Linked DNA regions of Euzebya sp.. The protein of the gene in region 1 interacts with the protein of each later gene in a pairwise test. Links are inferred from orthologs where the notes say so. Each region holds a gene or a part of one and is shown in the gene's direction. Other genes may lie near its edges. The genes, in order: pcrA and lpdA.

Region 1 (13,954 bases):
GGTCTCACGGTGCTGCTGCTGACCTTCACCACGCTCGCCGGTGTGTCGTTCGCCCAGGACGGCGAGGAGTGCTACCCGGTCCCCCCGGGCGGGTGTGAGACCGAGATCACCTGCGAGGACATCATCGCGGCGATCGAGGAGGGCACCTCCGCCGAGGACAGCCCCGGGCTCGACACCAACGGCGACGGCACCATCGACGCCGGCGACCTCCCGTCGGTCTGCACCTGCGACGAGATCGAGTCGGCCATCGACGACGGCCGGCTGCCCGAGACCGCGCTGCCCGAGGACTGCGTCGAGATCGAGACCCAGCAGGACCAGCCCAGCGAGGAGCCCGAGCCCGAGGTCCTCGCCGACACCGGCATCGCGGCCGGCCCGCTGGCGCTGCTCGCCCTCGTGGGCCTCGGCGGTGGCGCACTGGCCGTCGGCGCCGCCCGCCGCCGCGCCTGATCCCCGACCGGAACCGACCCGCCCCGGCCCTCGGCCGGGGCGTCGTCATGCCGGCGAGCAGGAGGAGTTGACATGACCGTCGTGGACATCGGCCACGGCAAGACCGGCCGGCGGGCCTACGACCTGGACGAGATCGCGATCGTCCCGTCGCGGCGGACCCGCGATCCCGAGGACGTCTCCACGGCGTGGCAGCTCGACGCCTACCGCTTCGAGCTGCCGCTGATGAGCGCCCCCTCCGACAGCGTGACCTCGCCGGCCACGGCGATCGAGGTGGCGCGGCTGGGCGGGCTCGGGGTCCTCGACCTCGAAGGTCTGTGGACCCGCTACGACGACCCCGAGCCGGTGCTCGCCGAGATCGCCGAGCTGGACCCGGCGGGGGCCACCGCGCGGCTGCAGGAGCTCTACGCCCACCCGGTCGACCCCGACCTGATCGGCGCGCGCATCGCCGAGATGCGCGAGGCCGGTGGCATCACCGCGGGGTCCCTGACCCCCCAGTCCGTCGAGCGGCTGCACGCCGTCGCCCTCGAGGCCGGGCTGGACGTCCTGGTGATCGGGGGGACGGTGGTGTCCGCCGAGCACGTCTCGAGCAGGACCGACCCCCTCAACCTCAAGGACTTCATCGCGCGCTACGACATCCCGGTCGTCGTCGGCGGGTGCGCCAGCTACGCCTCGGCGCTGCACCTGATGCGGACCGGCGCGGCCGGCGTGCTGGTGGGGACCGGCACCGAGGGCTCCCGCGGGGTGCTCGGCCTGGGCGTCGGGCAGGCCACCGCGATCGCGGATGCCGCCAGCGCGCGGTCCCGCCACCTGGAGGAGACCCGCCGGGACGTCCAGATCATCGCCGCGGGCGGCATGCGCACCGGCGGGGACGTCGCGAAGGCCATCGCGGTGGGGGCCGACGCGGTCATGTTGGACGAGCCGCTCGCGCGCGCCAGCGACGCGCCCGGCCGCGGTGCGCACTGGACGGTGTCCGCCGGCCACGCGACCCTCCCGCGCGGTCGCCGCGTCGACGTCGCGCCGGTCGGGACCCTCGAGGAGGTGCTGGTCGGCCCCGGCAGGGACGGGGAGGGCACCACGAACCTGTTCGGCGCGCTGGCCCGCACGATGGCGCTGTGCGGCTGCGAGGACGTCACCCAGCTCCAGCGCGCGGACGTCACGGTCGGGCCGCCGAGCTGATCGAGGCCGCCGGCCCGCGGTCAGGCGGGCCCGCGAGGCACCCGCGGGTCGATGGCGGGTGCGCGGGGGGTCGTGGTCGGCCTGCGAGGCGCCCGGGGGTCGATGGCGGGGCGTGTGGGTCGGTGGCTGGGCCCGTTTCGCGCCCGTGGGTCGATGGCGGGTGCGCTGGGTGCCCGTGGGGTGCCGTTTCGCGCCCGTGGGTCGATCGCGGGTGCGCGACGCGCCCTCGCCGGCGCGCGAGGCGCCCACGGGTCGCTGGCGGGCCACCACCGCCGCGACGGGGCGGCGGCGAGTACCCTTCGCCGGTGACCACGACGGCGGGGCCGGCGGCGGCCCTCGACCCGCGGACGAGGGCTGAGGTCGAGCGCTGGCTGACCCGTCGCGGCCTCCCGCACCTCATCGCCGGCTACTCCGCCCGGGAGGACGTGCTGACGCGGGTGGTGCCGTTCCTCGCTCTGGTCTTCACCTTCGAGGTGCTGCTCGCCCTCAACCTGGACTGGCCCCTCTGGGCGAACGTCGCGGCGGTCGTGGGCGGGGGCGTGCTGCTCCTCGGGGCATACGGGTTGCTGAACCGGCTGCAGGGCCGCGCGACCCTCGCGCTCCCGCGCCGGGTGGGCAACGGCGAGATCGCCACGTTCCTGATGCTCCCCGCCCTGCTGCCGGTCGTCTTCGGCGGTGACCTGGCCAGCGCCGCCGTGGCGATCCTCGGCAACGCCGTCACCCTCGCCGTCGTCTACTTCGTGGCCAGCTACGGCATCCTCCACATGCTGCGCTGGGCACTCGCGCAGACCGGGCGCCACCTCGCGGCCGTCGGCCGTCTGGCCGCCCGCGCGCTGCCGATGCTGCTCCTGTTCAGCACCTTCCTGTTCGTCAACGCCGAGCTGTGGCAGGTCGCCGGCGACTTCACGACCGCCACGTTCACCGCGACCATCGTGCTGTTCGTCGGGGCCGGCCTGATCTTCTTCCTGCTCCGCCTGCCGCGGCAGACCGCGGACATCGCGACCTTCGACACCTGGGCGCAGGTCGAGGGGCTGATCGCCCGCTCGCCGGCGGTCGCGCTCGGCGACGCGCCGTCACGGCCGCTCGCGGACGTCCCGCCCCTCAGCCGCCCCGACCGCCTGAACGTCGGCTTGCTGCTGGTCGTCGCGCAGGGCGTGCAGATCCTGCTGGTCAGCGCGCTGATCGGCGCGTTCTTCGTCGCCTTCGGGCTGATCGCGATCCGGGAGGGCACGATCCTGACCTGGACGACCGCGGAGGAGGTGACCGCGCTCGCCCGCCTGACCCTGTGGGACACGCCGGTCGTGCTGACGACCGAGCTGGTGCGCGTCGCCAGCTTCATCGCCGCCTTCACCGGCCTGCAGTTCACCGTCAGCGCGTCGACCGACGAGACCTGGCGCGCGGAGTTCATCGACGACGTCGTGGCGGACGTCCGCGAGGCGTTGGCCGTCCGGGCCCGCTGCCTGGCGGCGGCACCGCCGGACGCGGGCTGACGGGCGGAGGGCGCTCGCCGATCCGGCGGAGCCTGCGAGACTGGCCGCATGGCTGGCCAGGACTCCCTCGACCCGCGTGCCCCTCAGCACTCCATCGACCCGCGTGCTCCTCGGCACGACACCGTCCTCGTCCTCGACTTCGGCGCCCAGTACGCCCAGGTCATCGCGCGGCGGGTGCGCGACGCCCACGTCTACTCGGAGATCGTCCCCCACGACATCTCCGCCGCAGAGGTCGCCGAGCGCCAGCCGAGGGCCATCATCCTGTCCGGCGGGCCGAAGTCGGTCCACGTCGCGGGGGCGCCCCGCCCCGACCCGGGTCTGCTGGAGCTCGGCATCCCGGTCCTCGGGATCTGCTACGGCCACCAGGTCATGGCCACCCAGCTCGGTGGCACGGTCGCGAAGACCGACGCCCCGGAGTTCGGCCGCACCGAGCTGCAGGCGGACCCCTCCTCCACGCTCCTCGCCGACCAGCCGGGTGAGCAGATCGTGTGGATGTCCCACAACGACGCCGTGACCGTCGCCCCCGACGGGTTCGACGTGGTCGCCCGGACCGCCGACGGGCGCCAGATCGCCGCGATGGAGCACACCGGTGCGCGGCTGTTCAGCGTCCAGTACCACCCCGAGGTGTCCCACACCCCGCACGGCCAGGCGGTCATCAAGTCGTTCCTGCACGCCGCGGGCGCCCGACCCTCCTGGACCGCGTTCAACGTGATCGAGGAGTCAGTCGCCGCCGTCCGCGCCCAGGTCGGTGACGCCCGGGTGCTGTGCGGCCTGTCAGGCGGCGTCGACTCCGCGGTGGCCGCGGCGCTGGTCCACCGCGCGGTGTGCGACAACCTCACCTGCGTGTTCGTGGACCACGGGCTGCTCCGCCACGGCGAGGCCGAGCAGGTCCGCGAGGCGTTCGGCGACCACTTCGACACCCACCTGGTCGTGGTGGACGCGAAGGACCGGTTCATGTCCGCCCTGGCCGGCGTCACCGAGCCGGAGGAGAAGCGGAAGATCATCGGGCGGGAGTTCATCCGGGTCTTCGAGGAGGCCGCCCGCACCCACGCCGGCGACGCGAAGTTCCTGGTCCAGGGGACCCTGTACCCGGACCTGATCGAGTCCGGGCACGGCACCGCCGCGACGATCAAGAGCCACCACAACGTCGGGGGCCTGCCCGACGACATGACCTTCGACCTGGTCGAGCCGCTGCGCTGGCTGTTCAAGGACGAGGTTCGGATGGTGGGCGAGGAGCTGGGCCTGCCCGAGGAGATGGTCTGGCGCCAGCCGTTCCCCGGCCCCGGTCTCGGGGTCCGGATCATCGGCGAGATCACCGCCGAGCGGCTGGACCTGCTCCGCGCCGCGGACCGGATCGTGCTGGCCGAGCTGAAGCGCGCGGGGCTGGAGCGGGAGATCTGGCAGTCCTTCGCGGTCCTGCCGGCCATCCGCTCCGTGGGCGTGCAGGGCGACGAGCGCACCTACGGCCACCCGATCATCGTCCGTGCCGTCACGTCCGAGGACGCGATGACCGCGGACTTCGCCCGGATCCCCTACGACGTCCTCGAGCGGATCTCGACGCGGATCATCAACGGGGTCCCCGGGATCAACCGGGTGGCCTACGACATCACGTCGAAGCCGCCGGGGACCATCGAGTGGGAGTGAGGGTGCCCGGCGGCGCTGTGGCCGACCACGTCAGGCGAGCGTCGCCTCGAGCGTGATCGTGGGCACCGACGCGAGCGCGGCGGAGACCGGGCAGCCCTCCTTCGCCTCCTCGGCCTTCGCCTGGAAGGTGTCGGCGTCGATGCCAGGCACCTCACCGGTCGTCTTCAGGTCGATCCTGCTGATGCGCGGGGCGGCGCCGGACATGTCCATCGACACGCGGGCGGTCGTCTCGATCGAGGTGGGTGGGTGGCCGTCCTTGCTCAGCAGGGCCGAGAGGAACATGGAGAAGCAGCCGGCGTGCGCGGCGCCGATCAGCTCCTCGGGGTTCGAACCCTCGCCGTCGGCGAAGCGCGATGCCTTGGTGAACGGGGCCTCGAGACCCGTCCCCGTCGACATCTGCCCCGTGCCGTCGTCCAGGCTGCCCTCCCAGCGGGCGGTGGCGGTGGCGGCCATGTGCACATCCTCCTCCGGGGCCGGGCGGCCCCCTTCGCGGTCGTCGACCGAACCCTATCCCGCGCCGCCGCGTCCGATCGCGGCCGTCGATCGGGTACCGTGCCCTCGATGGCTGAGGAGATCCTCGACGCCCGCGACGCGGCCCTGACGGGTCTGTTCGACGACACGTCGACCCTGCCGCCGACCCGGCAGCCCCTCGATCGCGCGCTCGCCGCCCACGTGGACGTCCGCAGCGGCGACGCCGGCTGGCTGTGCGATCGGCTGGTCATCGCCTCGGCGGATGCGGACGCGCTGGCTGACGCGCTGCCCGGCGGCGTGGCGCTCCGCCTCGCCGTGGTGGTGTCCCGCGCCGGCGGCACCGCGTTCGGGGCGCCCCTGGTGCAGGACCTGATCCGCCTCGCCCCGCTGGCCGCGACCCCCGGCGTGGAGCTGACCGCCATCGAGGTCCCCGTGGTCGGCAAGCGGCCCGATGAGGAGGTCGCCGCGGTCGTGGAGGCGCTCGCCGCCGCCGCGATCCCCCAGGCCACCGCCGTCGAGGTCGACGTGCCGATCGGGGACCGCCCCGCTGGCGAGGTCCTCCGCACGCTCACCGCCATCGGCGCCGCGGCGGACGGCGGCCGGCGGATGATCGCCCGAGCCCGGGTGGGAGCGGCGGGGACGGTCCCCCCACCCGGCGACGTGGAGCTCGCCGGCTTCCTGAAGGCCTGCGCGGACCTGCGCGTGCCCGTCACCGCGGGCCCCGGGCTGGCCGGTCCGGTGCGCGCGGACGACCAGGACTCCGCCCACGGCTACCTGAACCTCGTGGCCGCGGCGGTGATGGCCCACAAGGGCAGCGCCCTCGCGCGGATCAAGGGGGTGCTGGCGGCCCCGGCTGCGCAGGTCCGCATGGGATCGGGCGCCCTGATCGTCGGCGACGAGGTGATCGAGAGCGACGCGACCGCCGAGTGCCGGCGCGACTTCCTCCTCGGCGTCGGCGTGCCCGACGTCGGCGCCGAGATCGCCGCGCTGCACCGCCTGGAGGTCCTGACCGCCGAGGGCGCGAAGGCATGAGGGCGTGGGGCATGAGGGCGTGGGGCGTGAGGGGTGGCGGCTGAGCCGGGCGTGACGGGATCGTCGTGGGTGCCGGGCACCCAAGGGTCCGGCTACGACCTCGACCACCTGCCCTACGGCGTGATCGCCCTCGACGGCGACCCGCGCCCCGTCGTGCGGATCGGGGCCCACGCCCTCGACCTCCGCGCCTGTCACCGTGCCGGGCTGCTCGACGATGCCGGGTGGGCCGAGGCGCCGACCCTCGACGGCCTGGTCGCCGCGGGGCAGGCGACCTGGGTCGCGGTGCGGCGACGGGTCACCGCGCTGCTGTCCGACGACGGTGGCACCCGACCGCCCGACGGGGCGCTGCTCCCCCTCGACGAGGTCCCCGCCCCCTCCCTGCCCGTCACGGTCGGTGACTACGTCGACTTCTACTCCTCGATCCACCACGCCACGAACGTCGGTCGGATCTTCCGGCCGGAGGGGGAGCCGCTGACGCCGAACTGGCGGCACATGCCGATCGGCTACCACGGGCGCTCCGGCACCGTCGTCGTCTCCGGCACGCCGATCCGCCGACCGGTGGGGCAACGGCGACCGTCCGCGCCCGGTGACGTGCCGCCCGTCGGACCGTCCACCACCCTCGACCTCGAGCTCGAGGTCGGGTTCATCACCGGCGGGCCGTCCACCGCGCTGGGGGAGCGGATCACGACGGCCGCAGCCCCCGACCGGATCTTCGGCGTCGCGCTGCTCAACGACTGGTCGGCGCGTGACCTGCAGTCCTGGGAGTACGTGCCGCTGGGCCCGTTCCTCGGCAAGTCCTTCGCGACCTCGCTCGCCGGCTGGATCACGCCGCTGGCGGCGCTCGAGGCCGCCCGCGTCCCCGCGCGCCCGCAGGACCCGCCGGTGGTGGACTACCTGCGGGTGGAGGGGGACTGGGCCCTCGACCTGACGCTCGAGGTCGCCTGGCAGCCCGCGGGGGCACGGGCGCCGGAGGTCGTGTCGCGCACGTCGTTCGCCGACATGTACTGGACGATGCCCCAGCAGCTGGCCCACGCCAGCGTGAACGGCGCGGTCGTCCGACCGGGTGACCTGTTCGGGTCCGGCACCGTGTCCGGACCGGAGCGGGGGACCGAGGGGTGCCTGCTCGAGGCGACGTGGGGCGGGACCGTGCCCCTGACCGTCGCCGGCGTGGAGCGGACCTACCTCGCCGACGGCGACACGATCACCCTCACCGGGCACTGCCGCGGGCTCGGGGGTGGGCGCCTCCAGCTCGGCGAGGTCATCGGGACGGTGCTGGCAGCGGGCTGAGCGGTGCCGGCGGACAGGGCTTGCCCCCCGCATGAGCAGCTACATAGGCTGTCTATGTATGAACGATCTCGATCTACAGCGGAACTGGTTGCGCGGGGTGCTCGAGCCGTGCCTCCTGGCCCTCCTCGCACGGGGGGAGGCGTACGGCTACGAGCTGGCCGGGCGCCTCGAGGAGGCCGGCGTGGGCACCGTGCCGGGCGGGTCGCTGTACCCCGCCCTCCTGCGACTCGAGTCGCGGGGCCTGCTGACGTCGGAGTGGCGGGCCGGCGAGGGCGGTCCCGGCCGGAAGTACTACGTGCTGACCGCGGAGGGCGGCGCGGTCCTGGCCGAGCACGCAGCGCGGTGGTCCGCCTTCGCCGACGCGGTCGGCACCGTGCTGGCGGAGGGGGTGCGGCGATGACGGACGCGTCGTGGCTGGCCGCGCTCGACCACGGGCTGCAGGCCCGGGGCGTCACGGCCGCGCACCGCGCGGCCGTGGTGGTCGAGACCGAGGGGTTCCTCGCCCACGTGGACGAGCCGGCGCTCGCCCACTTCGGCCCACCCGCGAGCTACGCCGCGTCGTCGGTCGATGCGCTCGGCGGCGGTCGTCGTCGAGCCGTCCCGGACGGGGTGCCGGTGATCCGGGCGTCGGGCGTCGGCAAGCGCTTCGGGTCGGTGCCGGTCCTGACCGACGTCGCGGTCGAGGTCCGGACGGGTCGGCTACGTCCCCCAGCACGGCGGGATCGGTGAGTGGCTGACCCCCGAGGAGCACTTCGCGCTGTTCGGGGCGGTCGGTCGCGGGGCGGCCCGTGGCGCGGGACTCGCTGGGCAGCTGTCCGGCGGGACGCGCCAGAAGCTGAGCGTCGTCGTCGCCCTGCTCGGCCAGCCCGACGTCCTGCTGCTGGACGAGCCGTACCAGGGCATGGACACCGACGGGATGCGCCGCTTCTCGGAGCTGCTGTGGGCCCAGGGGGAGCAAGGTCGGGCGGCGATCGTGTCCTCGCACTCCCCGGACGTCCTCGAGCGGGCCACGAGCGTGGTCGAGCTGGCGGCGGTGCACGCGTGAGCCCGCACGCAGACAGGATGGCGCTCGCAGGGGAGATGGCGCTGCGAGGCGTCGTGCGACGCCGCCTGCACCGTCCGCGACCTCGAGCCGCGCCTGCAGCTGGCGGGGTGGCGGGGCAGCACCCTGGTCGCCGGCCGGATCGCCGGGCTGCTGGTGCTCGGCGTCGGCCTCTGCGCGGCGCTCTGGGTGATCGTCGCACTGGACCGGCCCGTGCGCAGCCTCGGCCTGGTGGGCCTCGACTTCGGGGTGACCGCCGCGGTGGCCGTGGCGGTCGGGACCTTCGTCGGCACCGCCTTCCCGCGGGAGATGGAGGGGACCATCATCCTGTTCCTGCTCGCCGGTCTGCAGGCGGTCACCAACCCGTTCGGGCTGGTCGCGAAGGTCCTGCCGTTCTGGTCGTCCCGCGAGCTCGGGACGGTGGCCGTGGACGGGGCGGACGAGGCCTCGCTGCTGGCGGGCCTCCTCCACGCCCTGGGGGTCGTCGAGGTCTGCGCCGTCGGCACCGCCCTCGCGAGCGGACGCCTGCGCGCACGACCGGGCTGACCCTCCCCGGCGCCCGCGCGGGGGACGGACGCGGCAGCTAGGTGTCGCGGTGCAGCGGCTCGGCCGGCGTCCCGTTCGCCAGGCTGGGGATCAGCACCAGCGCGACGGCGAGGTGCAGGCCGACCAGCCCGAGCTTCGCCCCCGCGTCGATGTCGAGCAGGGCGACGGGGATCAGCGACAGCACCGCGACGCCCACCGCGATCGTCGTCCACAGCCGACGGCCGCGCGGTCCGCCGAGGAACGCCTCGAGCGCCCGCACGAGCGCCCACCCCGCCAGGGCGAGCACCAGCGCCACCCCGAACGTCGTCAGCAGGGACAGCTCGGTGAGGGTCGAGGACCCCGGCGTCTCGGGGACCTGGAGGTCCAGGCCGACCGGGCCGGCCAGCACCAGGTGCACGACCACGGCGACCGCAGGCGCCAGCACCACGCCGGCCAGGCGGTACCCGATCGCTGCGGGGGCGGGCGGGACGAGGTCTTCCTGGGTCTGTACGGGGCTGGCGCCGGCCATCGAGGGTCGCTTTCGTCGGCTGCGGGATCGGGGAGCGGCGTCAGAAGGGTAACCGCTGGACGGCGGCGGTCCGAACGGCCCCGCACGTGGATCGGGTGTGTGGATCGAGCGCCGGCGGTGTCGGACCCTCCGCCTACACTCCGGTCGGTCGTGAGCATCACCACACTGCCCCTGGACAGCCTGAACCCCCAGCAGCGCGACGCGGTGCTGCACGACGGCGGGCCCCTGCTCGTCGTGGCCGGCGCGGGCTCGGGGAAGACCCGCGTGCTGACCCACCGGATCGCCCGGTTGATCGCCGAGGGCGTGCACCCCTACGAGATCCTCGCCATCACGTTCACGAACAAGGCGGCGGGGGAGATGAAGGATCGCGTCGGCCGGCTGGTCGGCGACGACCTCGTCGGAATCGAGCGGGACGACCAAGGCCGTCCGCAGCGGCGGCGCTGGGGTGGCATGTGGGTGCAGACGTTCCACTCGGCCTGTGCCCGGATCCTGCGCAGCGAGGCGCCGCTCCTCGGCTACGCCAAGCACTTCAGCATCTACGACACCGCCGACTCGGGCCGCGTGATCGCCGACGTCGTCAAGGGGCTCGGGCTCGACACGAAGAAGGTGCCGGTCCGCGCCGCGCACCACGAGATCAGCCGCGCCAAGAACGAGCTGGTCGACTTCGAGACCTACGCCTCCCGGGCCGGCACGTGGTGGGAGTCCCAGGTGGCCGACGTCTACCGCGGCTACGTCGAGCGGCTCCACGCCGCCAGCGCGATGGACTTCGACGACCTGCTGACCAAGACCGTCGAGATCTTCCAGCTGTTCGACGACGTCCTCGAGCGCTACCGGCGCCAGTTCGCCCACGTGCTGGTCGACGAGTGGCAGGACACCAACCGGGCGCAGTACGAGCTCGTCCGCCTGCTCGCCGACGAGCACCGCAACGTCTGCGTCGTCGGCGACTCCGACCAGTCGATCTACGCGTTCCGCGGGGCGGACATCCGCAACCTGCTCGACTTCGAGCAGGACTTCCCCGACGCCACGCGGATCGTGCTCGACCGCAACTACCGGTCCACCCAGACGATCCTCGACGCGGCCAACGGGGTGATCGCCCACAACACCCAGCGGATGGCGAAGGAGCTGTGGACCGAGGCCGGCGCCGGCGAGCAGGTCGTCCGCTACACCGCCGAGAGCGAGCACGACGAGGCGGCGTTCGTCGTCGAGGAGATCCGGCGGCTCGGCGCCGACCACGGCGTGACCGCCGGCGACTGCGCCATCTTCTACCGGACGAACGCGCAGTCCCGGGTGCTCGAGGAGGTCCTCATCCGCCTCCAGATGCCCTACCAGGTCATCGGGTCGACCCGGTTCTACGAGCGCAAGGAGATCAAGGACGCCCTGGCCTACCTCGTCGCGCTGGTCAACCCCGACGACGACGTGGCGGTCGGGCGGATCCTGAACGTGCCCCGGCGGGGGATCGGGCAGAAGAGCGCCACCGAGCTGGCCGCCCACGCCGGGCGGAACGGGACCAGCCTCATGGAGGCGTGCCGGCAGGTTGGCGCCATCAACGGCCTGGGACCGCGCGCGGTCGCGGCGGTGGAGGGGTTCGTGTCGCTCATCGACCGGCTGCGGACCGGGTGGATCTCCGAGGAGCTGACTCCGCGGGAGGTCCTCGAACGCGTCCTCGACGTCTCCGGCTACCGCGCCGAGCTCGAGGCCGACCGGTCGCCGGAGGCCGAGGGCCGGCTCGAGAACCTGGCCGAGCTCGAGGGCGTGGCGGACGACCTGCAGGCGCTGCAGCCCGACGCGACCCTCCCGGAGTTCCTCGAGCGGGTCAGCCTGACCAACGAGCAGGACGAGCTCGCCTCGACGGGCGAGCCGGTCACGCTGATGACCCTCCACAACGCCAAGGGCCTCGAGTACCCGGTGGTGTTCCTGGTCGGGCTCGAGGAGGGGATCTTCCCGCACGCCCGGACGCTCAGCGAGCCGGACGAGATCGAGGAGGAGCGGCGCCTCTGCTACGTCGGCATGACCCGGGCCGAACGCCGGCTGTACGTGACGTCGGCCTGGTCCCGGACGCTGTACGGCGGGTCCCAGTCCAACCCGCCCAGCCGGTTCCTCGCTGAGATCCCCGCCGAGCTGGTCGACGACCGGTCGTCCGACCGCGGCGGGCCGTCACGTCGGGCCCTGTCCTTCGCCGGCGTCCGCTCCCAGCACCACCGCTCGCGCTGGGCGGCGGAGGAGGAGGACGACGACGGCCCCGAGTTCACCCCCGGCGACCGGGTGGTCCACACCCGGTTCGGCGCGGGACAGATCGTCGAGCTGCACGGCTCCCCCGGGGAGGAGGAGGCCGTCATCGACTTCGACGACCTCGGCACCAAGCGCCTCGTCCTGGCCTACGCCCCGCTCATCCGCGGCTGATCCGCGGCCGGCCCTCCGCGTCAGCGGGTCGCGGGCGCGGTCCGCGGTCTCGTCGCCGACGCCCGCGCGCCTCGCACGTCCTCCGCAGCCGGTGCGTCCCGCGCGTCCCCCAGACCAGGATGTGCACGTCGGCCATCTGAGTAGCTGATCTGCACATCGTGCGGGTCGGACGGGTCCGGTCACCTGCCCGCTGACGCAAGATGTGCACCTCGGCCATCTGGGTGGCTGATCTGCACATCCTGAGCCGGTGGAGTGGTCGGCTGGCGGTCCCTGGCCTGCGGACCTCCGCCCGCGTCCGGGAGTTGTCCACACCCCCCGTTCGCGGGGCAGCCGCGGACGTGTCACCGTCGCCGGATGGGCTCCTCCCCCTCACCGCAGGCGGTCGTGGCCGCCATCGCGTCCCGCCAGGCCGGACACGTCGCGGTCTGGCAGTGCCGGCTCGTCGGGCTGTCCGGCTCGTGGGTGTCGCTGCAGGTCGAGCTGCGGGGCTGGATCCGGGTCCACCGCGGGGTGTACCGGGTGGGGGGCGTGCCGGAGTCGCCGCTCGGTCGGATCTGGGCGGCCGTGCTGGCGGTCTCGGACCTGAGCGGACCCGACCGCGTGGCCGCGACCCTCGCCGAGGGCACCGCGGTGATCCCCGCCGCGGTCCGGGCGGCCGCCGCGAGTGCGCTCGTGACCGGGCTGTCGGCGGCGTGGCTCCGCGGGTGCGACGTCGCGCCCCCGCGGGTGACGCAGCTGCTGGTCGACCCCGGGACCCAGTCCCGCCGGGAGATCCGACTGGTCCGCAGCCTGGTCCCCACCGCCCAGGTCGAGGTGGTCCACAGGCTCCGGCTGGCGCCGCCGGTCCGCATGCTCTGGGACGTCGCGTGGGTCCTGCGGAAGCGGTCGCGGGCCGCGGAACTGGTCGGCGACCTGGCTGTCGACCTCGACCGCAGGCGACGGCTGGCTGTCGACGAGCTGGTGGGCGCGGTCGACGAGCCCGTCCTGTTCGAGCTCCCGCCACGGGTCCCTGGGCAGCTCCGCCGGGCGGCGGAGCTGCTGCGGCCCGGGTTCTCCCACTCGCGGACCGAGGCACTCGTCCGCGAGATGGCCGTGGAGATCGGCGGGGAGCTCGGGCTCGAGGTCGCGATGCGGCCCACGCCGATCCGCTCGGGCGGGCGGATCATCGCCGAGGCCGACATCGCCGTCCCGGAGATCCGGTGGGACATCGAGGTCGACGGCCCGCACCACCGGGCGCCCTCGATGCGCCGTCGCGACGGTCGGCGCGACCTCGCGCTCGGGGTGATCGACTGGGCCACCAGCCGCTACGACACCGATCTGGTCGACGAGGACCGGGCGGGCTTCGCGGGCCTCCTGCGCACCGACTTCCACGCGATGGTCGACCGCGCGGCTGCCTGACCGCCCCGGACCCCTCACGATGTGCACCTCGGCCACGTGGGTGGCGCGGCTGCACATCCGCGCCGGACCGGGCACGCGCGGACCGGTCCGCGGTCAGCCCTCCGCGGTCAGGGGCGGGACGGCGCGGAGGGTCGCGCGGGCGCCGTCGGTCCCGGTGGCCGGGTACACGACCTCCTCGGTGGGGCCGAGGTCCTCGTGCGGCGCGGGTCGGTGCAGCGAGCGGTCCGAGAGGTGGGTGACGATGGCGCGCATGACCTCGCCGGACAGCAGCAGCGACAGGTGCCCGAGGTCGGCGACCTTGATGTTGTGCGCCCGCAGGGCCGGGTGGATCAGCTTCGCGTTGACCGCCGGCAGGATCAGCAGGTCGAGGTCGGAGTACACCGCGATCCAGCGGACGTCGCTCGGGCGGGCGGTCTCCTCGAGCTTGCGCATCAGGGCGCTGCCCGGCTTCATCTGCGGCGCCGACTGGCCCCACCCGAGGTAGGCGACGTACGTGCCGCGGTGCGGTGAACC
Region 2 (13,855 bases), on another replicon or contig:
ACCGTGCTCGAGTCGAGCGACGTGCTGTTCAACTCCGCGTCGGCGAAGGAGCGGCTGCGCCGCGAGGCGGCCCAGGCGGCCACCGAGGCGCGCACCGACGGGCTGACCGGGTTGTTGAACCGGACGGGGTGGGAGGAGGCCGTCGACCACCGGCGTCAGGTCCCCGCCCCCACCGGTGTGGTCATCTGCGACGCGAACGGCTTCAAGGCGCTGAACGACACGCTCGGCCACGCCTCGGGTGACCGGCTGCTGCGCCGCATCGCCGGCCAGATCGCCCGGTGCACCCCTCCCGGCGGGGTCTCCGCGCGCCTCGGCGGGGACGAGTTCGGCGTCCTGGTGCCCGGCGCGGCCGACGACGTGCTCGCCGGTCTGGCCCACCGCCTGCGGGAGGCGCTGACCATGACCGTCCCCGAGACCGGCGGCACGGCGACGGTCGCGGTCGGGACCGCGCTGGCCATCGCCGGGGACGACGTGGACGCGGCGATCGTGCGGGCGGACGCGGCGATGTACGCCGCCAAGGCGAGCCGGGGCCCACGGTCCCGGCGGGTGGGGTCGGCCGGGTGACGGTGGGTCGGGTGACGACGGGTCGGGCCACCCCGGGCCGCTCCCGCGCCGAGGCGCGACTCGCCGGCGTGCTCGACGCCGTGCCGGGTGGCATCGCCGTCCTCGACGCGAGCGGGGTGATCCTCGAGGTGAACGCCGCGCTGGCGACCCTCGCCGGTCTGGAGGCCGCTGACCTGGTCGGCCGCAACGGGATCGAGCTGGTCGACCCCGGCGACCTCGACCAGCACCGCCGCAGCATGTGGCGGCTGTGGCGCGTCCCGGGCGCCTCGGCGACCATGCACATCGGCCTGCGGCGCGCCGACGGGACCGCCATCCCGGTGTCGGTGACCGGTGCGGCGGTCTCGGGCGACCACGACGCCGATGTCGTCCTCTACGTCGAGGACCAGCGCGACGCCATGGCCGCCGAGGCGCGGGTCGACTACCTGTCCCGCATCGACACCGTCACCGGGCTGCTCAACCGCCGCACCGTCACCGGGCGGATCGGCACCGCGCTGCGCGCCGCCGACGGCACGGCCCACGTCGCGGTGGTGGTCGTCGACCTGGACCGCTTCCAGACCGTCAACGACCGGTTGGGCCACACCTTCGGCGACCACGTCCTCTCCACCGTCGCGGCCCGCATGACCGAGGTCTGCGCCGACTCGGAGGTCTGTGGGAACTCGGCCACCGTCGGGCGGCTCGGCGCCGACGAGTTCGTCGTCGTGGTCGCGCGCGCCGGCGACGTCGACGGGCTCCTCGCCACCGCGCGAGCCATCCGCCGATCGATCGCCGAGCCGATCCACGCCGGGGACGAGTCGATCCACCTCACCGCGACGGTCGGCATCGCCGTCGAGGCCAACCCGGACGCCCACGCCGAGGCGCTCGTGCAACGGGCCGTCATCGCGCTGCACGGCGCCCGCGCCGCCGGTCGGACCGTCGACGTCGCCGACGAGGGCGACGCCCGCGCCGTGGTCGCCCAGCTCGAGGTCGAGGCCGCCGTGTCCGTCGCGATCCACGACGACGGGCTGTACGTGGTCTTCCAGCCGATCTACGACGCCGCCGACCGCCCGGTCGCCGTCGAGGCGCTGGTCCGCGCCCACGACGACGCGATCTCCGCCGCCGACATCGTCGCCGCGGCGGAGCGGTCGTCGCTGATACTCGACCTCGGCCGCGTGGTCCTCGACCAGGCGCTCGCCGCCATGCCGACCCTGGACGCCGCCGCCGGCCGCCCCCTGCAGCTGAACGTCAACCTCTCGGCCCGCCAGATCCACGAGCCGACGATCGTCGAGCAGATCCTCGGCGCCGTCCGCCGCCACGGCTTCCCGCCGTCCCAGCTGTGCGTCGAGCTGACCGAGACCGCGGCCATGTCGGACCCCACCGCCACCATCGAGGCGCTGTCGGCCCTGCGGCGCGCGGGCGTGTCGATCGCCATCGACGACTTCGGGGCCGGCTACTCGTCGTTCAGCTACCTCCGCGACCTCCCGGTCGACCGCGTGAAGGTGGACCAGGCGTTCCTCCACCGGGCCGGCGAGGACGCGGCCGCCCGCCAGGTCCTCGAGGGGATGGTCGGGCTGTGCGCCGGCCTCGGCCTCGAGAGCGTCTGCGAGGGCGTCGAGAACACCCACCAGCGCGACGTGGCCATCGCGGCCGGCGCGACCGGCTGGCAGGGCTACCTCGGCTCCCGCCCGCTGCCCGCCGACGAGCTGGCCGCGGTGCTCGTGGCGTCCGGGGGCGCCGAGGACCCGCTGCCCGCCGACGAGCCGGACCAGGTCGCGGACCTGCTGGCCGATCTCGGCATGGTCGACCTGCTGGTGTTCCGGCGCCTGGGGGAGGGACGGTACGCCCACCTGGGAGGGGTGGGTCGCGGGGCCGGCTGGGCCGGCGTGGTCGAGATCGACCTCGCCGCGGAGACCTTCGTCGCCGGGGCGCTCGGGCGCAGCGACCGGGTGTTCATCTCCTCGAGCGAACCGGTCCGCGTCGTCGGGCCGTACTACGCCACCACGAGCCTGGTCGTGGCGACCGACGACGCGCTGGTCGTCCTCGGCCACCCCGACGAGGCCAGACCCCTCGACCGCGGCGACCCCCGGGTGGACCGGCGGGGCGCCGCGGCGCTGGCCGAGATCGTCGAGGTGTCCCCCGCCAAGCCCCTCGCCGACGAGCTCGAGGTGCTCGAAGCGGTCCAGGAGCTCCTCCGCTTCGACGGCGCGGACCTCGGCGAGGCGCTCGCCCACCTGCTGGCTGTCACCTGCGACGCGCTCGGCTGCGACGTCGGGTTCGCCTGCCTGCCAGACGTGGGCGTCGTCCGGTTCGGCGTCGCCGACGACGTGGACGTGTCGGGCTGCAGCGAGCTCGGCGACGCGCCCCGCTGCCTGCAGTACGCCGCCGAGGACGACCTGCCCGGCGGCCTGGTCCCGCGCCTCGGCATCCGGTCCTGGTACCTCCTCCCGTTGCACGGCGGGCGGGGCCGCATGCTCGTCGCCCACACCGCCGACAGCCCGCGGGGCTTCACCGGGTTGTGCCAGCGGGTCGGCCGGACCCTCGCCGAGTCGAGCGACGTGCTGTTCCGCGCCGCGCAGGCCCGGGAGGAGCTGACCCGGCAGGTGGACCAGGCGGCGTCAGAGGCCCGGACCGATGCGCTGACCGGGCTCGCCAACCGGCTGGGGTGGGACGAGGCGGTGGAGGAGCTCGCCCACGGCCCCGGCGGGGTCGGCGTGCTGGTCGCGGACCTGGACCGGTTCAAGGAGCTGAACGACACCCACGGCCACGCCGAGGGGGACCGGGCGCTCAAGGTGGTCGCCAGGGTGCTCGCGGAGGCGGTCGCCGAGGTCGCGCCGTCGGGGGCGCTGGCGGCACGCATCGGCGGGGACGAGTTCGGCGTCGTGCTGCCGACCGAGGACCCCGTGGTGGTCGAGCAGCTGCGCAGGCGGGTGCGGGACCGGGTCGAGGCGGTCGACGCCGGCGTGTCCTGCACCGTGGGGACGGCCTGGACCGAGGGGGGCGCCGGCCTCGAGGCCGCCCTGATCGCCGCCGATCGGGCGATGTACGCCGCGAAGTTGGGGTAGGCGCTCGCCGTCGGGTCGCCGGTGGTGGGTGACTGCACGTCGTCGGGCGGCCGGCGGTGGCCGACTGCACGGTGTCGGGTGGGCGGCCGCGGTCAGCTGCACGGTGTCGTGTGGTCGGCGGTGGCCGACTGCACGTCGTCCAGTGCACGGCGATGGCCGACTGCACGTCGTCCAGGACGGTCCCGGAGAGCGTGCAATCGCGCGGCCGACCCAGCCAGACGACGTGCAGTCGGGGGACGGACTGCTCGACGACAGGCAGCCCGTCGCACCAGCCTGGCCGCGGACGTGGCCGTCCCGCCCGTCAGATCGTCGCCGTCAGCCGGACGCCGCGCGCACATCGTCCGCCATCTGCTGTCAGCACCACCCAGACCGGACGTCTTGTCGTCAGAGGCCTTGTCCCCGCGTCGACCTGCACCCTAGGTTGAGCCCCGACCCGGCCGTGTCCGGTGCGCCATCCCCACCCCGCGGCCGCCGCGCCAGTGCGATGCTCGTCCCGGCGATCCCGAGCCGAGCGAGGAGGCCCCCGAAGTGAGCGACCCCTCAGGGCAGAGGCCCGACCCGACCGACCTGCTGCCGCCGCAGGAGCCGATCCAGATCCTGGACGACGACGGCCACCTCCACGACGTGGAGGGCTACCCGATCGACGACCTGACCGACGACGACCTGCGGGACCTCTACCGGTACATGGTCGTCAGCCGGCGGATCGACAAGCAGGCGATCAACCTGCAGCGCCAGGGCCAGCTCGGCGTCTACGCGTCCCTGCTCGGCCAGGAGGCAGCCCAGGTCGGCGGGGCCTACGCCCTGCAGGAGCGCGACTGGGTGTTCCCCTCCTACCGCGAGATGGGCACCGCGATCGTCCGCGGCGTCGACCCGGGCAAGATCCTCCACCTCTTCCGCGGCACCTGGCTGAGCGACTACGACCCGTACGAGTTCAACTTCGGGCTGCTCAGCATCCCGATCGGCACCCAGGCCCTCCACGCCGCGGGGTTCGCGATGGGTGCGAAGTTCGACGGCACGGACCTGGTGGTGATGGCGTACTTCGGGGACGGCGCGACCTCCGAGGGCGACCCGCACGAGGCGATGAACTTCGCCGCGGTCTACGACGCCCCGTGCGTCTTCTTCGTCCAGAACAACCAGTACGCGATCAGCGTCCCCCTCAGCCAGCAGACCAAGGCCCCGACGATCGCGCACAAGGCGGTCGGCTACGGCATGCCGGGCTACCGCTGCGACGGCAACGACGTCCTCGCGACCTACGCGGTGACCAAGCAGGCGGTCGAGCGGGCCCGCCGCGGCGAGGGCCCCTCCCTCATCGAGGCCGTCACCTACCGGATGGAGGCGCACACCACCGCCGACGACCCGACGCGCTACCGCACGCCGGAGGAGATGGCGGAGTGGCAGCGGCGCGACCCGATCGCCCGCTACGAGCGGTTCATCACCGAGCGCGGGCTGATGGACGCCGACCTGAAGGCGGCGATCGACGCCGACGTCGAGGAGCTGGCCGGCAAGATCCGCGAGGAGATCTACGACGCGCCGCACGGCGACCCCCTCGAGCTGTTCGACCACGTCTACGTCGACCCGATCCCCGACCACGAGGACCAGAAGGTGATGCTCAGGCGCGAGCTGGACGCGGCGGGCACCACCGGAGAGGAGGCGTAGGCAGATGGCGATCACCATGGCCCAGGCCCTGAACACCGCCCTCCACGACGCGTTCGAGAAGGACGACCGGGTCGTCCTGTTCGGCGAGGACGTCGGCACCCTCGGCGGCGTCTTCCGGATCACCGACAAGCTGCAGGAGCGCTTCGGCGCCGACCGCTGCTTCGACACCCCCCTCGCCGAGTCCGGCATCGTCGGCACCGCCGTCGGCATGGCCATGTACGGCTACCGGCCGGTGGTCGAGATGCAGTTCGACGGCTTCACCTACCCGGCGTTCGAGCAGATCGTCAGCCACGTCGCGAAAATGCGGAACCGGTCGCGCGGCACGGTCACCCTCCCGATCACGATCCGGATCCCCTACGGGGGAGGGATCGGGGCGGTCGAGCACCACTCTGAGTCCCCCGAGGCCTACTTCGCCCACACGGCCGGGCTGAAGGTCGTCACGCCGGGCACGCCGAGCGACGGGTACTCCCTGCTGCTCGAGTCGATCTTCTCCGACGACCCGGTCATCTTCTTCGAGCCCAAGCGCCGCTACTGGCTGAAGGAGGACGCGACCCTGCCGACCGCGACCGAGCCGATCGGCCGGGCCGTCGTCCGCAAGGAGGGGACGACCGCGACCCTCGCCGCCTACGGCCCGATGGTGAAGACCTGCATGGAGACCGCCCAGGCCGCCGAGGCCGAGGGGTGGGACCTCGAGGTCGTCGACATCCGCTCCCTCACCCCCTTCGACCACGAGACGATCGTCCGCTCGGTCGAGAAGACCGGCCGGTTGGTCGTGGTCCACGAGGCCGCGGTGAAGCTCGGGTTCGGGGCCGAGGTGGCCGCCCGCATCCAGCAGCACGCCTTCTACTACCTCGAGGCGCCGGTCCAGCGGGTCGGCGGCTTCGACATCCCCTACCCGGCGGCGATGCTCGAGGAGTACTTCCTCCCCGACGTCGACCGGATCCTGGACGCCGTCGCCACCACGCTGGAGTACTAGGCATGCCGACCGTGTCGAATTCCGAGACGTCCCGCTCGAGGGACTTCCTGCTCCCCGACCTGGGCGAGGGGCTGACGGAGGGCGAGATCGTCTCCTGGCTCGTCGCGGTCGGCGACACCGTCGCCGTCGACCAGTACGTCGCCGAGGTCGAGACCGCCAAGGCCGTCGTCGAGGTGCCCTCCCCCTACGCCGGGACGGTCACCGCCCTGCACGCGGGGGAGGGGGAGGAGGTGGAGGTCGGCGCCCCGCTGATCACCATCGAGGTGGCCGACCCCTCCGCCGGCCCGCCGGAGGAGCCGACCCCGACCACCCCGGTGGCCGACGACATCCCGGTGGTGGAGGAGGACGGGGCCGACGACGACGAGGACTCCGGCAACGTCCTGGTCGGCTACGGCACGTCCGGCGGCAAGGGCTCGCGCCGCCGCCGGGTGACCGCCCGCGGCGACTCCGCCGATGCAGGGGCAGCGCCGGGAGGCTCGTCGACGCGGGTCGAGCGCGCCACGACCCCGCCGGCCAAGCCGCCGGTGCGGAAGATGGCGAAGGACCTCGGGGTCGACCTGACCACCGTCGAGGGGACCGGCCCGGACGGGATCATCACCCGGGCCGACGTCGAGGCGGCATCCGCGGGCGGGCCGGCGGTCCCCGCACCCGAACCCGCCCCGGCGCCGGAGCCCGCCGAGCCCGTCACGATCCCCTCCGCGCCGGCGGGCGCGCTCGAGGCCGAGCGCGTGCCCCTCACCCAGCTCCGCAAGGCCGTCACCGCGCAGATGACCCGCTCGCGGCGGGAGATCCCCGAGGCGGTCACGTGGGTGGAGGCGGACGCCACACCGCTGTGGGAGCTGCGCGAATCGCTCAACGACGGCCAGGACGACGTCAAGGTCTCGGCCCTCGCGATCATCATGCGGATGGTCGTCGCCGGGCTGCGGCGCTTCCCCACCCTCAACGCGTCGCTCGACGTCGAGGCGCAGGAGATGGTGCTGCACCGCCACGTCAACCTCGGCGTCGCCGCCCAGACCGACCGCGGGCTGGTCGTCCCCGTCGTCGAGGGCGCCGACCGGATGGACATCCTCGCGCTGGCCACGAGCCTCAACGACCTGGCCGCCACCGCCCGCGCCGGCAAGCTCGCGCCGGACCAGATGCGCGGCGGGACGTTCACGATCTCGAACTACGGGGCCTTCGGCGTCGACGGCGGCGACATGGTCATCAACCACCCCGAGGCCGCGATCCTCGGCGTGGGTCGCATCCACGACAAGCCGTGGGTCGTCGACGGCGTCGTGCAGGTCCGGAAGGTCATCACCTACTCGATCGCCTTCGACCACCGCATCATCGACGGCGGCGAGGCGGCCGGGTTCATCCGGTTCCTCGCCGACGTGACCGAGGACCCGACCCGCCTGCTGGCGTCGCTGTAGGGCCCGGACCGATGGCTGACCACGACGTCATCGTCCTCGGCGGCGGACCCGGCGGGTACGCCTCCGCCCTGCGCGCCGCCGTGCGCGGCCTGTCCGTCGCGATGGTGGAGGCCGACCGCGTCGGCGGCACCTGCCTGCACTGGGGGTGCATCCCCTCGAAGGCCATGCTCCACGTCGGCGGCATCCTCGACGAGGCGCGCGACGCCGAGCGGTTCGGCCTCGACCTCACGGTCGGCGGCATCGACGTTGAGCGGATGGCCGCGTTCCGCCAAGGCGTGCAGGACCAGCTCACCTCAGGCCTCGAGGGGCTCGTGAGGGCCCGCGGGATCACCCACCTCACCGGCTGGGGCACGGTCGGTCCCGACGGGCACACCGTCACGGTCACCGGCGACGACGGAGAGCGGGCCCTCACCGCCGACCACGTCGTGATCGCCGTCGGCTCTGCGGTCCGGTCCCTCCCCGGGGTCGAGGTCGACGGCGATGTCGTGATCACCTCCGACACCGCGACCCACCTCACCCGCATACCCGAGCGGGCGCTGGTGATCGGCAGCGGCGCGGTGGGGCTCGAGTTCGCCAGCCTGTTCCGCTCCCTCGGCGCGTCGGAGGTGACCGTCGTCGAGGCGCTCGACCGGATCGCCCCGCTCGAGGACGTCGACGTCTCGACTGCCCTCGCCCGGGCGTTCCGCAAGCGGGGCATCACCACGGTGGCCGGGACCACCGCGACCGACGTGACCGCCATCGACGGTCCCACCGGCACGGCCGCCACCGTGAGCCTGTCCGATGGCGACGCCCACGTCGTCGACACCGTCCTGGTCGCGGTCGGCCGACGCCCCCGCACCGAGGGGATCGGCCTGGACGACCTCGGGGTCCTCGACGAGCGCGGGTACGTCGTCGCCGACCCGTCCGGCCGGACCGCGGTCGACGGCGTCTGGGCGGTCGGGGACGTGCTCGCACCGCCGTCCCTCGCCCTCGCCCATGCCGCCTTCGCCGAGGGGTTCGCCGTCGCCGACCAGATCGCGGGCGAGCGCGTCACCCCGGTCGACCACACCCTCGTCCCGCGGGTCACCTACTGCACGCCCGAGGTGGCGAGCGTCGGCCTGACCGAAGCCCAGGCCCGCGAGCGCCACGGCGACGCCGTCACCGCCACCACCACGAGCATGCGCGGGAACGCGAAGGGGATCATCCACGGCTCGGACGGGTTCGTGAAGGTCGTCGCCGGCGGCCCGGAGGGGGCGGTGCTCGGCGTCCACGTCGTCGGCCCGCACGCGACCGACCTGATCGCCGAGGCCCAGCTCATCACGGCGTGGGAGGCCCTGCCCGCGGAGGTCGCCGCGCTCGTGCACCCGCACCCGACCGTCGCCGAGGCCATCGGCGAGGCCCACCTCGCCGCCGCGGGCCTCCCCTTCCACACGCACTGACCACGCATGCCGCGGCGGAGCTGGACCACGTGATCTGCCCCGCCGACTGCACCAGGTCGGTGTGATCGGCTAGACCTGGCCGCGACGAACCCGCTGCCCGGAGGTGATGGTGGACCGCGACCGCGACCGCGACCCGAGCCGACCGCGGCTCTGGGTTGCCCTCGCCGGCGCGGTCGTCGTGTGCGTGGCGGTGCTGGGCCTGGCGGTGCTGCTCGACGCGGGCGGGCCGGCGGGGCATGACGGCGTGGCCCTGCCCTCCGGGTCGGTCGTGCTCATGCGGCACACCGCGACCGACACCTCCCAGACCGACGCCGACCCGACCGCCCGCGGCAGCTGCGCGCAGCAGCGCAACCTCTCCGCGGCCGGGGTCGCGCAGGCCCGGGCGATCGGCGAGGCCATCGGTGCGCGCGACGTCGCGGTCGACGCGGTCCTGGCGAGCCCGTTCTGCCGGACCGTCGACACCGCGGTCGCCCTGGGGCTGGGGGAGGTCGAGGCCACCGACCTCCTGCTGTCGCTCACCGCCGCTCCCGACCGGCGCACGGCCGACTGGCTGGTCGCGGAGGCGACCCGGCTCATCGAGGTCCACCTCGGCGGGGACGACATCGCGGTCATGGTCACCCACACCCAGAACATCGAGGCGCTCACCGGCGAGCTGGTCGAGGAGGGCGGCGCTGTGGTCCTGACCGCGGGGGAGGGAGGCGCGCTGGCCGTCGGGGGTGTGATCGCCCCGGACGACTGGTAGCCGCGCCGTCCGTCCCGGGTCAGCCCTCCGCGCCGAGGACGTGGCGTTGCAGCCCGCGCATCCCCTCGAGCCAGCGGTCCCGGTCGCCGGTCCGGTTCTGCTCCATCCGGGCGACGTCGGGGTGGGGGAGGATCAGGAACCGCTCCTCGGCCAGCCCGCGCACCACGGCCTCGGCGACGTCCTCGGGCTGGATGACGCCGAGGGCGGTCAGACCCTTCCCGCCCGGCCGGGTCCGGAGCTCGGCCACCATCGGGGTCTCGACGAACATCGGGCACAGGCACGAGACCCCCAGCCCGTCGTCGCCGTGGGTGATCGCGAGCCACTCCGCCAGCGCCACGACGGCGTGCTTCGAGACCGAGTAGGGCGCCGCCCCGATGTTGGTCAGCAGCCCCGCGGCGCTGGCCGTCTGCAGCAGGTAGCCGCCGCCGCGCTCGAGGGCGCCCGGCAGCCAGGCCCGCACCGCCCACACGTGGGCCATCACGTTGACGCGCCAGGCGACGTCCCAGTCGGCGTCCGGCGCCTCCACCCCGCCGTCGGTGCCGACCCCGGCGTTCAGCACCAGCAGGTCGATCGGCCCGACGGCGGCCTCGGCCTCGGCCAGCATCGCCGCGTTCGCCTCCGCCCCCGCGCCGACGTCGCAGGCCACGGCGGTCCCGCCGATCTCGTCGGCCACCGCGCCGGCGGTCCCCGCGTCGAGGTCGGCGACGACCACCCTCGCACCCTCCGCCGCGAACCGGCGGCACAGGGCCGCCCCGATCCCTCGACCGCCACCGGTCACCAACGACGTCCTGCCCTGCAGCTCCATCGCGGCAGCGTACCGGCGGTCGGGGTGAGACCCGGTGTCGCGCTGGTCACCCCCTCCACTGTGTCGGTACGCCGGTCGTGGTGGCGTGCGTGCCGACACAGCGCGTGGACCGGGCCGGTGCACGTGGGGCTGATGTGGCTCATGTTGACGATGTGGCTGATGTGGGGCACCGTGGTGGCCTATGGGCGACGTCTTCCCCACGGCCCTGCAGCGCACCTCCGACGAGCGGTGGGTGACGCTGGACGTCGTCGTGCGCGAGGACGACCGGACCGTCGCGCGGATCCCCGAGAGCCCCGGGATGGCGGCCGCCATCCGCCTCGACGGCGGCGAGGCCCACGACCTGCGGCTCCGCGCCCTCCTCGCGAGCCCCCCGCCCGACGCCGGCCGCGGGGTCCACATCAGCTGGCCGGTCGACCTCCTCCACGACCTCGACGGGCGGGTGGTCGGCTACACGTCCCGCCGTCACACGTCGGGCCGGACGTTCCCGCTCGCGGAGTTCGTCGACCCCGCCCGCCGCGCGGAGATCGCGCCCCTCGCGACCCGCCGCCACCTCCTCCGGGTCGCCCGGAACGTGGCGACGGCGGTGGCCGCCCTCCACCACGCCGGACACGCCCGGATCGACCGCTCGCAGTTCCGCGTCGACGACCGCGGCCGGGTGGTGGTGGTCCGCGTCGACGAGCTGGTCCCCGACGCCGCCGCCGGGCAGCGGACGGACGACGAGCGCCGCCTCGCCAACCTGATGGTCCGACTCCTCGACGGCCAGCCGTGGCCGACCGGCGAGGTGACCGCGCTGCTGGCCACCGCGTCCTCGCCCGGCGCGCCCGCGCCGCCTGCGACGGCGTGGTTCCACGCCCTCCGGCAGGCCGAGCGGGAGCTGCCGCCCGCCCCGCAGGTCGCCCGCCCCTCGCCGCAGGCCCCGGAGACCACCGCGGTCGCCAGCCGGGACCTCGCGAGCGCCCTCCGCGAGGCCCGGACCCCGCGCACCGAGCCCGCCCACCCGGGACCCCGTGACACCGGGTCCGCGGCGCCGGAGGTCGGCCCTGCGCCGACCGTCCCCTCCCCACCCGCTGCCGCCGAGGAGGGGGACGACCCGGAGACGCCGCCCCGCCCTCCTGAGGGTCCACCCCCGCGTCCCGCCCTCCGGCACACCGACCTCGGTGCCGGCCGGCCGACGTTCGCGCTGGCGGTCGGGCTGTTCACCGGGGTGGTCGCCAGCGTGGCGCCGTTCCTCGTGTTCCTCGCCGTCCTCGCGTCGATGGTGCTGGCTCGCGCGGTCCAGGTCGCCCTGCGCCGCTCGAGCCACGGGCCGCACCAGACCGTCGCCATCGCCCTCAGCCGCCTGGTGCCGTTCGCGACCGGCGGGATCGCCTTCGGGGCGTTCATCCTCCTCGACCTGCTGCTCGTCCTCGGGCTGTGCATGGCCCTCGCCGAGCTGCTGTTCGACTACGGGCCGGGCTTCACCCTCACATGGATCCAGCAGCTCCCGGAGGTCCCCGGCCTGGTCCGGGCGTTCGCCTTCGCGGTGGCGGCCCTCGGCGGCACGGCCGTCGGCGGACCGGTGTACGACCGGGTGCGCGAGACCGGGCGGCGTCGCGCGATCGCCCTGCCCGCCGTGGCCCTCGCCGTGGCGGCGGGCGCGCTCGCGTTCGACGCGACCGTCGTCTGGTGGCCGCTCCCGATCGTCGCCTGATCCCGCGGGAGGGCTGGACGTGGCCCCCGCGCAGGAGTAGCCTCCGCGACGCAATGCTGTAGGACGCACCCGCACATCCCCCCGCCGACCCTCCCTGTGGTCGGCGTGCGCGAGGATCGGGTGCGGTCGTCGTCAGGCTCCACGGCCGCCCGGTCGTGCGCGCGGCGTCGCAGGCTCCCGGCCCCCTCGTGCGGTTGCGCGCTCGAGAACGGAGGACCCCCATGCGTGCACTCGTCTACTACGTGGCCACGAGCCTCGACGGCTTCATCGCCGACCCCCAGGACCGCTACGACGCGTTCGTCGTCGATGACGACCTCCTGGCCTTCCACACCGGCTACCTGGACCGCTTCGACGCGGTCGTCATGGGCCGCCGGACCTACGACATCGGGCTGGCGCTCGGCGTCACCAGCCCGTACCCCCAGATGGCCGAGCAGGTCGTGTTCTCCCGGACGCTGACCCGGTCGCCCGATCCCGCCGTCACCGTCACCAGCGACGACCCCGTCGCGGCCGTGCGGGCCATGAAGGCCCAGGACGGCGGGGACATCTGGCTGTGCGGCGGAGGTGACCTGGCCGCCCAGCTGCTCGCCGCCGACCTGGTCGACGAGCTCGTGGTCAAGCTCAACCCGTTCGTGATGGGCGACGGCATCCCGCTGTTCGCACCGCACACCGCGGCCACGCGGTGGCACCACGCGTCGACCGAGACGGCCGGCGACCTGGGCATCCAGGTGCTGACCTACCACCGGTCACCGACAGCCGTCCGACCGCCACGCCGCGACCGCCGCGGCGCCGGCCGCGGACGGCACGGGCGCCCCCCGACCCCACGCGAGCGCGCCGGCGGTCCGCCCCGGCGCACCCCGCCGCGGGCCATCCAGGCCGCGCGCGCGAGCCGTCGCGGCAACCGGTAGGCGGCGCACCCAGCGGACACCCCCCCCCGCCACCCCCTACCCCGGTGGAGGGGTGGGGTCGCCTCATCCCCGCTCGTAGTGGGGCCGCGGCGGCGGGGGAGGGGGCTCGTGGACGTCCGGCGGTCCGGGCGGCGGCGACAGCGGCACGCCGAGGTACCCGAGCGTCCGCTGGGCCGACGCGGCCAGCACGCCGGCGGCGTCGGGGTCGGCCAGCACCACGTGGTAGCGGTCGTCGACCCACGTCGGCTGCGCGTGCACGGCGACCACGCGCCAGCCGGTCCGGGAGTCGCTGAACTCGAGGGTCACGACCGCGCCGTCGCGCCGCTCGGTCGGGCGCTGCCCGGACAGGAAGTTGCCCAGGCCGTAGACCACCGGGCGGCCGGCGATCCACTCGACCGGCTGGACGACGTGGGCGTGGTGGCCGATGATCGCGTCCACCGCGCCGTCGCCGAGGACTGCGGCGGCCACCTCGCGCTGGGACGTCGTCGGGGTGTGGACGTACTCCGCACCCCAGTGGAGGCTCGCGATCACGACCTCCGCGCCGGCGGCTCGCAGGGACCGGGCCCGATCGAGGATCACCGTCGGGTCGATGCGGAGGACCGACCACTCGTGGCCTCCCGGCGCGGGCAGCCCGTTCAGGCCGTAGGTCGCC

The links.
Region 2: the proteins of pcrA (region 1) and lpdA interact in binary tests that used the Escherichia coli proteins (3 or more experiments, as listed by UniProt). The link is inferred for Euzebya sp. from one-to-one orthologs.

The regions. Positions count from the first base shown.
Region 1 is NZ_CAXQBR010000087.1:2,026-15,979, reverse strand. The notes cover bases 9,456-12,418. They hold pcrA (DNA helicase PcrA), read left to right. Parts: upstream 9,456-9,793; coding sequence 9,794-12,043; downstream 12,044-12,418. Other genes in these bases: ACEQ2X_RS19045 (hypothetical protein), read left to right, coding at 12,398-12,418; ACEQ2X_RS19055 (DUF6069 family protein), read right to left, coding at 9,456-9,643. Outside these bases: ACEQ2X_RS19110 (hypothetical protein), read left to right, coding at 1-447; ACEQ2X_RS19105 (GuaB3 family IMP dehydrogenase-related protein), read left to right, coding at 520-1,623; ACEQ2X_RS19100 (hypothetical protein), read left to right, coding at 1,929-3,113; guaA (glutamine-hydrolyzing GMP synthase), read left to right, coding at 3,162-4,757; ACEQ2X_RS19090 (OsmC family peroxiredoxin), read right to left, coding at 4,788-5,210; ACEQ2X_RS19085 (hypothetical protein), read left to right, coding at 5,319-6,260; fahA (fumarylacetoacetase), read left to right, coding at 6,330-7,547; ACEQ2X_RS19075 (PadR family transcriptional regulator), read left to right, coding at 7,606-7,947; ACEQ2X_RS19070 (hypothetical protein), read left to right, coding at 7,944-8,276; ACEQ2X_RS19065 (AAA family ATPase), read left to right, coding at 8,269-8,592; ACEQ2X_RS19060 (hypothetical protein), read left to right, coding at 8,779-9,135; more of ACEQ2X_RS19055, read right to left, coding at 9,173-9,455; more of ACEQ2X_RS19045, read left to right, coding at 12,419-13,441; ACEQ2X_RS19040 (alpha/beta fold hydrolase), read right to left, coding at 13,535-13,954. UniProt on the Escherichia coli protein: A helicase with DNA-dependent ATPase activity. Unwinds DNA duplexes with 3'-5' polarity. Translocates on single-stranded DNA with 3'-5' polarity. Initiates unwinding more efficiently from a nicked substrate than double-stranded DNA.
Region 2 is NZ_CAXQBR010000078.1:4,690-18,544, forward strand. What follows is about bases 6,994-9,857. They hold lpdA (dihydrolipoyl dehydrogenase), read left to right. Parts: upstream 6,994-7,654; coding sequence 7,655-9,061; downstream 9,062-9,857. Other genes in these bases: ACEQ2X_RS17225 (dihydrolipoamide acetyltransferase family protein), read left to right, coding at 6,994-7,643; ACEQ2X_RS17235 (histidine phosphatase family protein), read left to right, coding at 9,168-9,803; ACEQ2X_RS17240 (SDR family oxidoreductase), read right to left, coding at 9,823-9,857. In the rest of the region: ACEQ2X_RS17205 (diguanylate cyclase domain-containing protein), read left to right, coding at 1-564; ACEQ2X_RS17210 (EAL domain-containing protein), read left to right, coding at 576-3,602; pdhA (pyruvate dehydrogenase (acetyl-transferring) E1 component subunit alpha), read left to right, coding at 4,131-5,258; ACEQ2X_RS17220 (alpha-ketoacid dehydrogenase subunit beta), read left to right, coding at 5,263-6,234; more of ACEQ2X_RS17225, read left to right, coding at 6,237-6,993; more of ACEQ2X_RS17240, read right to left, coding at 9,858-10,608; ACEQ2X_RS17245 (hypothetical protein), read left to right, coding at 10,790-12,298; ACEQ2X_RS17250 (dihydrofolate reductase family protein), read left to right, coding at 12,520-13,203; ACEQ2X_RS17255 (CapA family protein), read right to left, coding at 13,267-13,855. UniProt on the Escherichia coli protein: Lipoamide dehydrogenase is a component of the glycine cleavage system as well as of the alpha-ketoacid dehydrogenase complexes.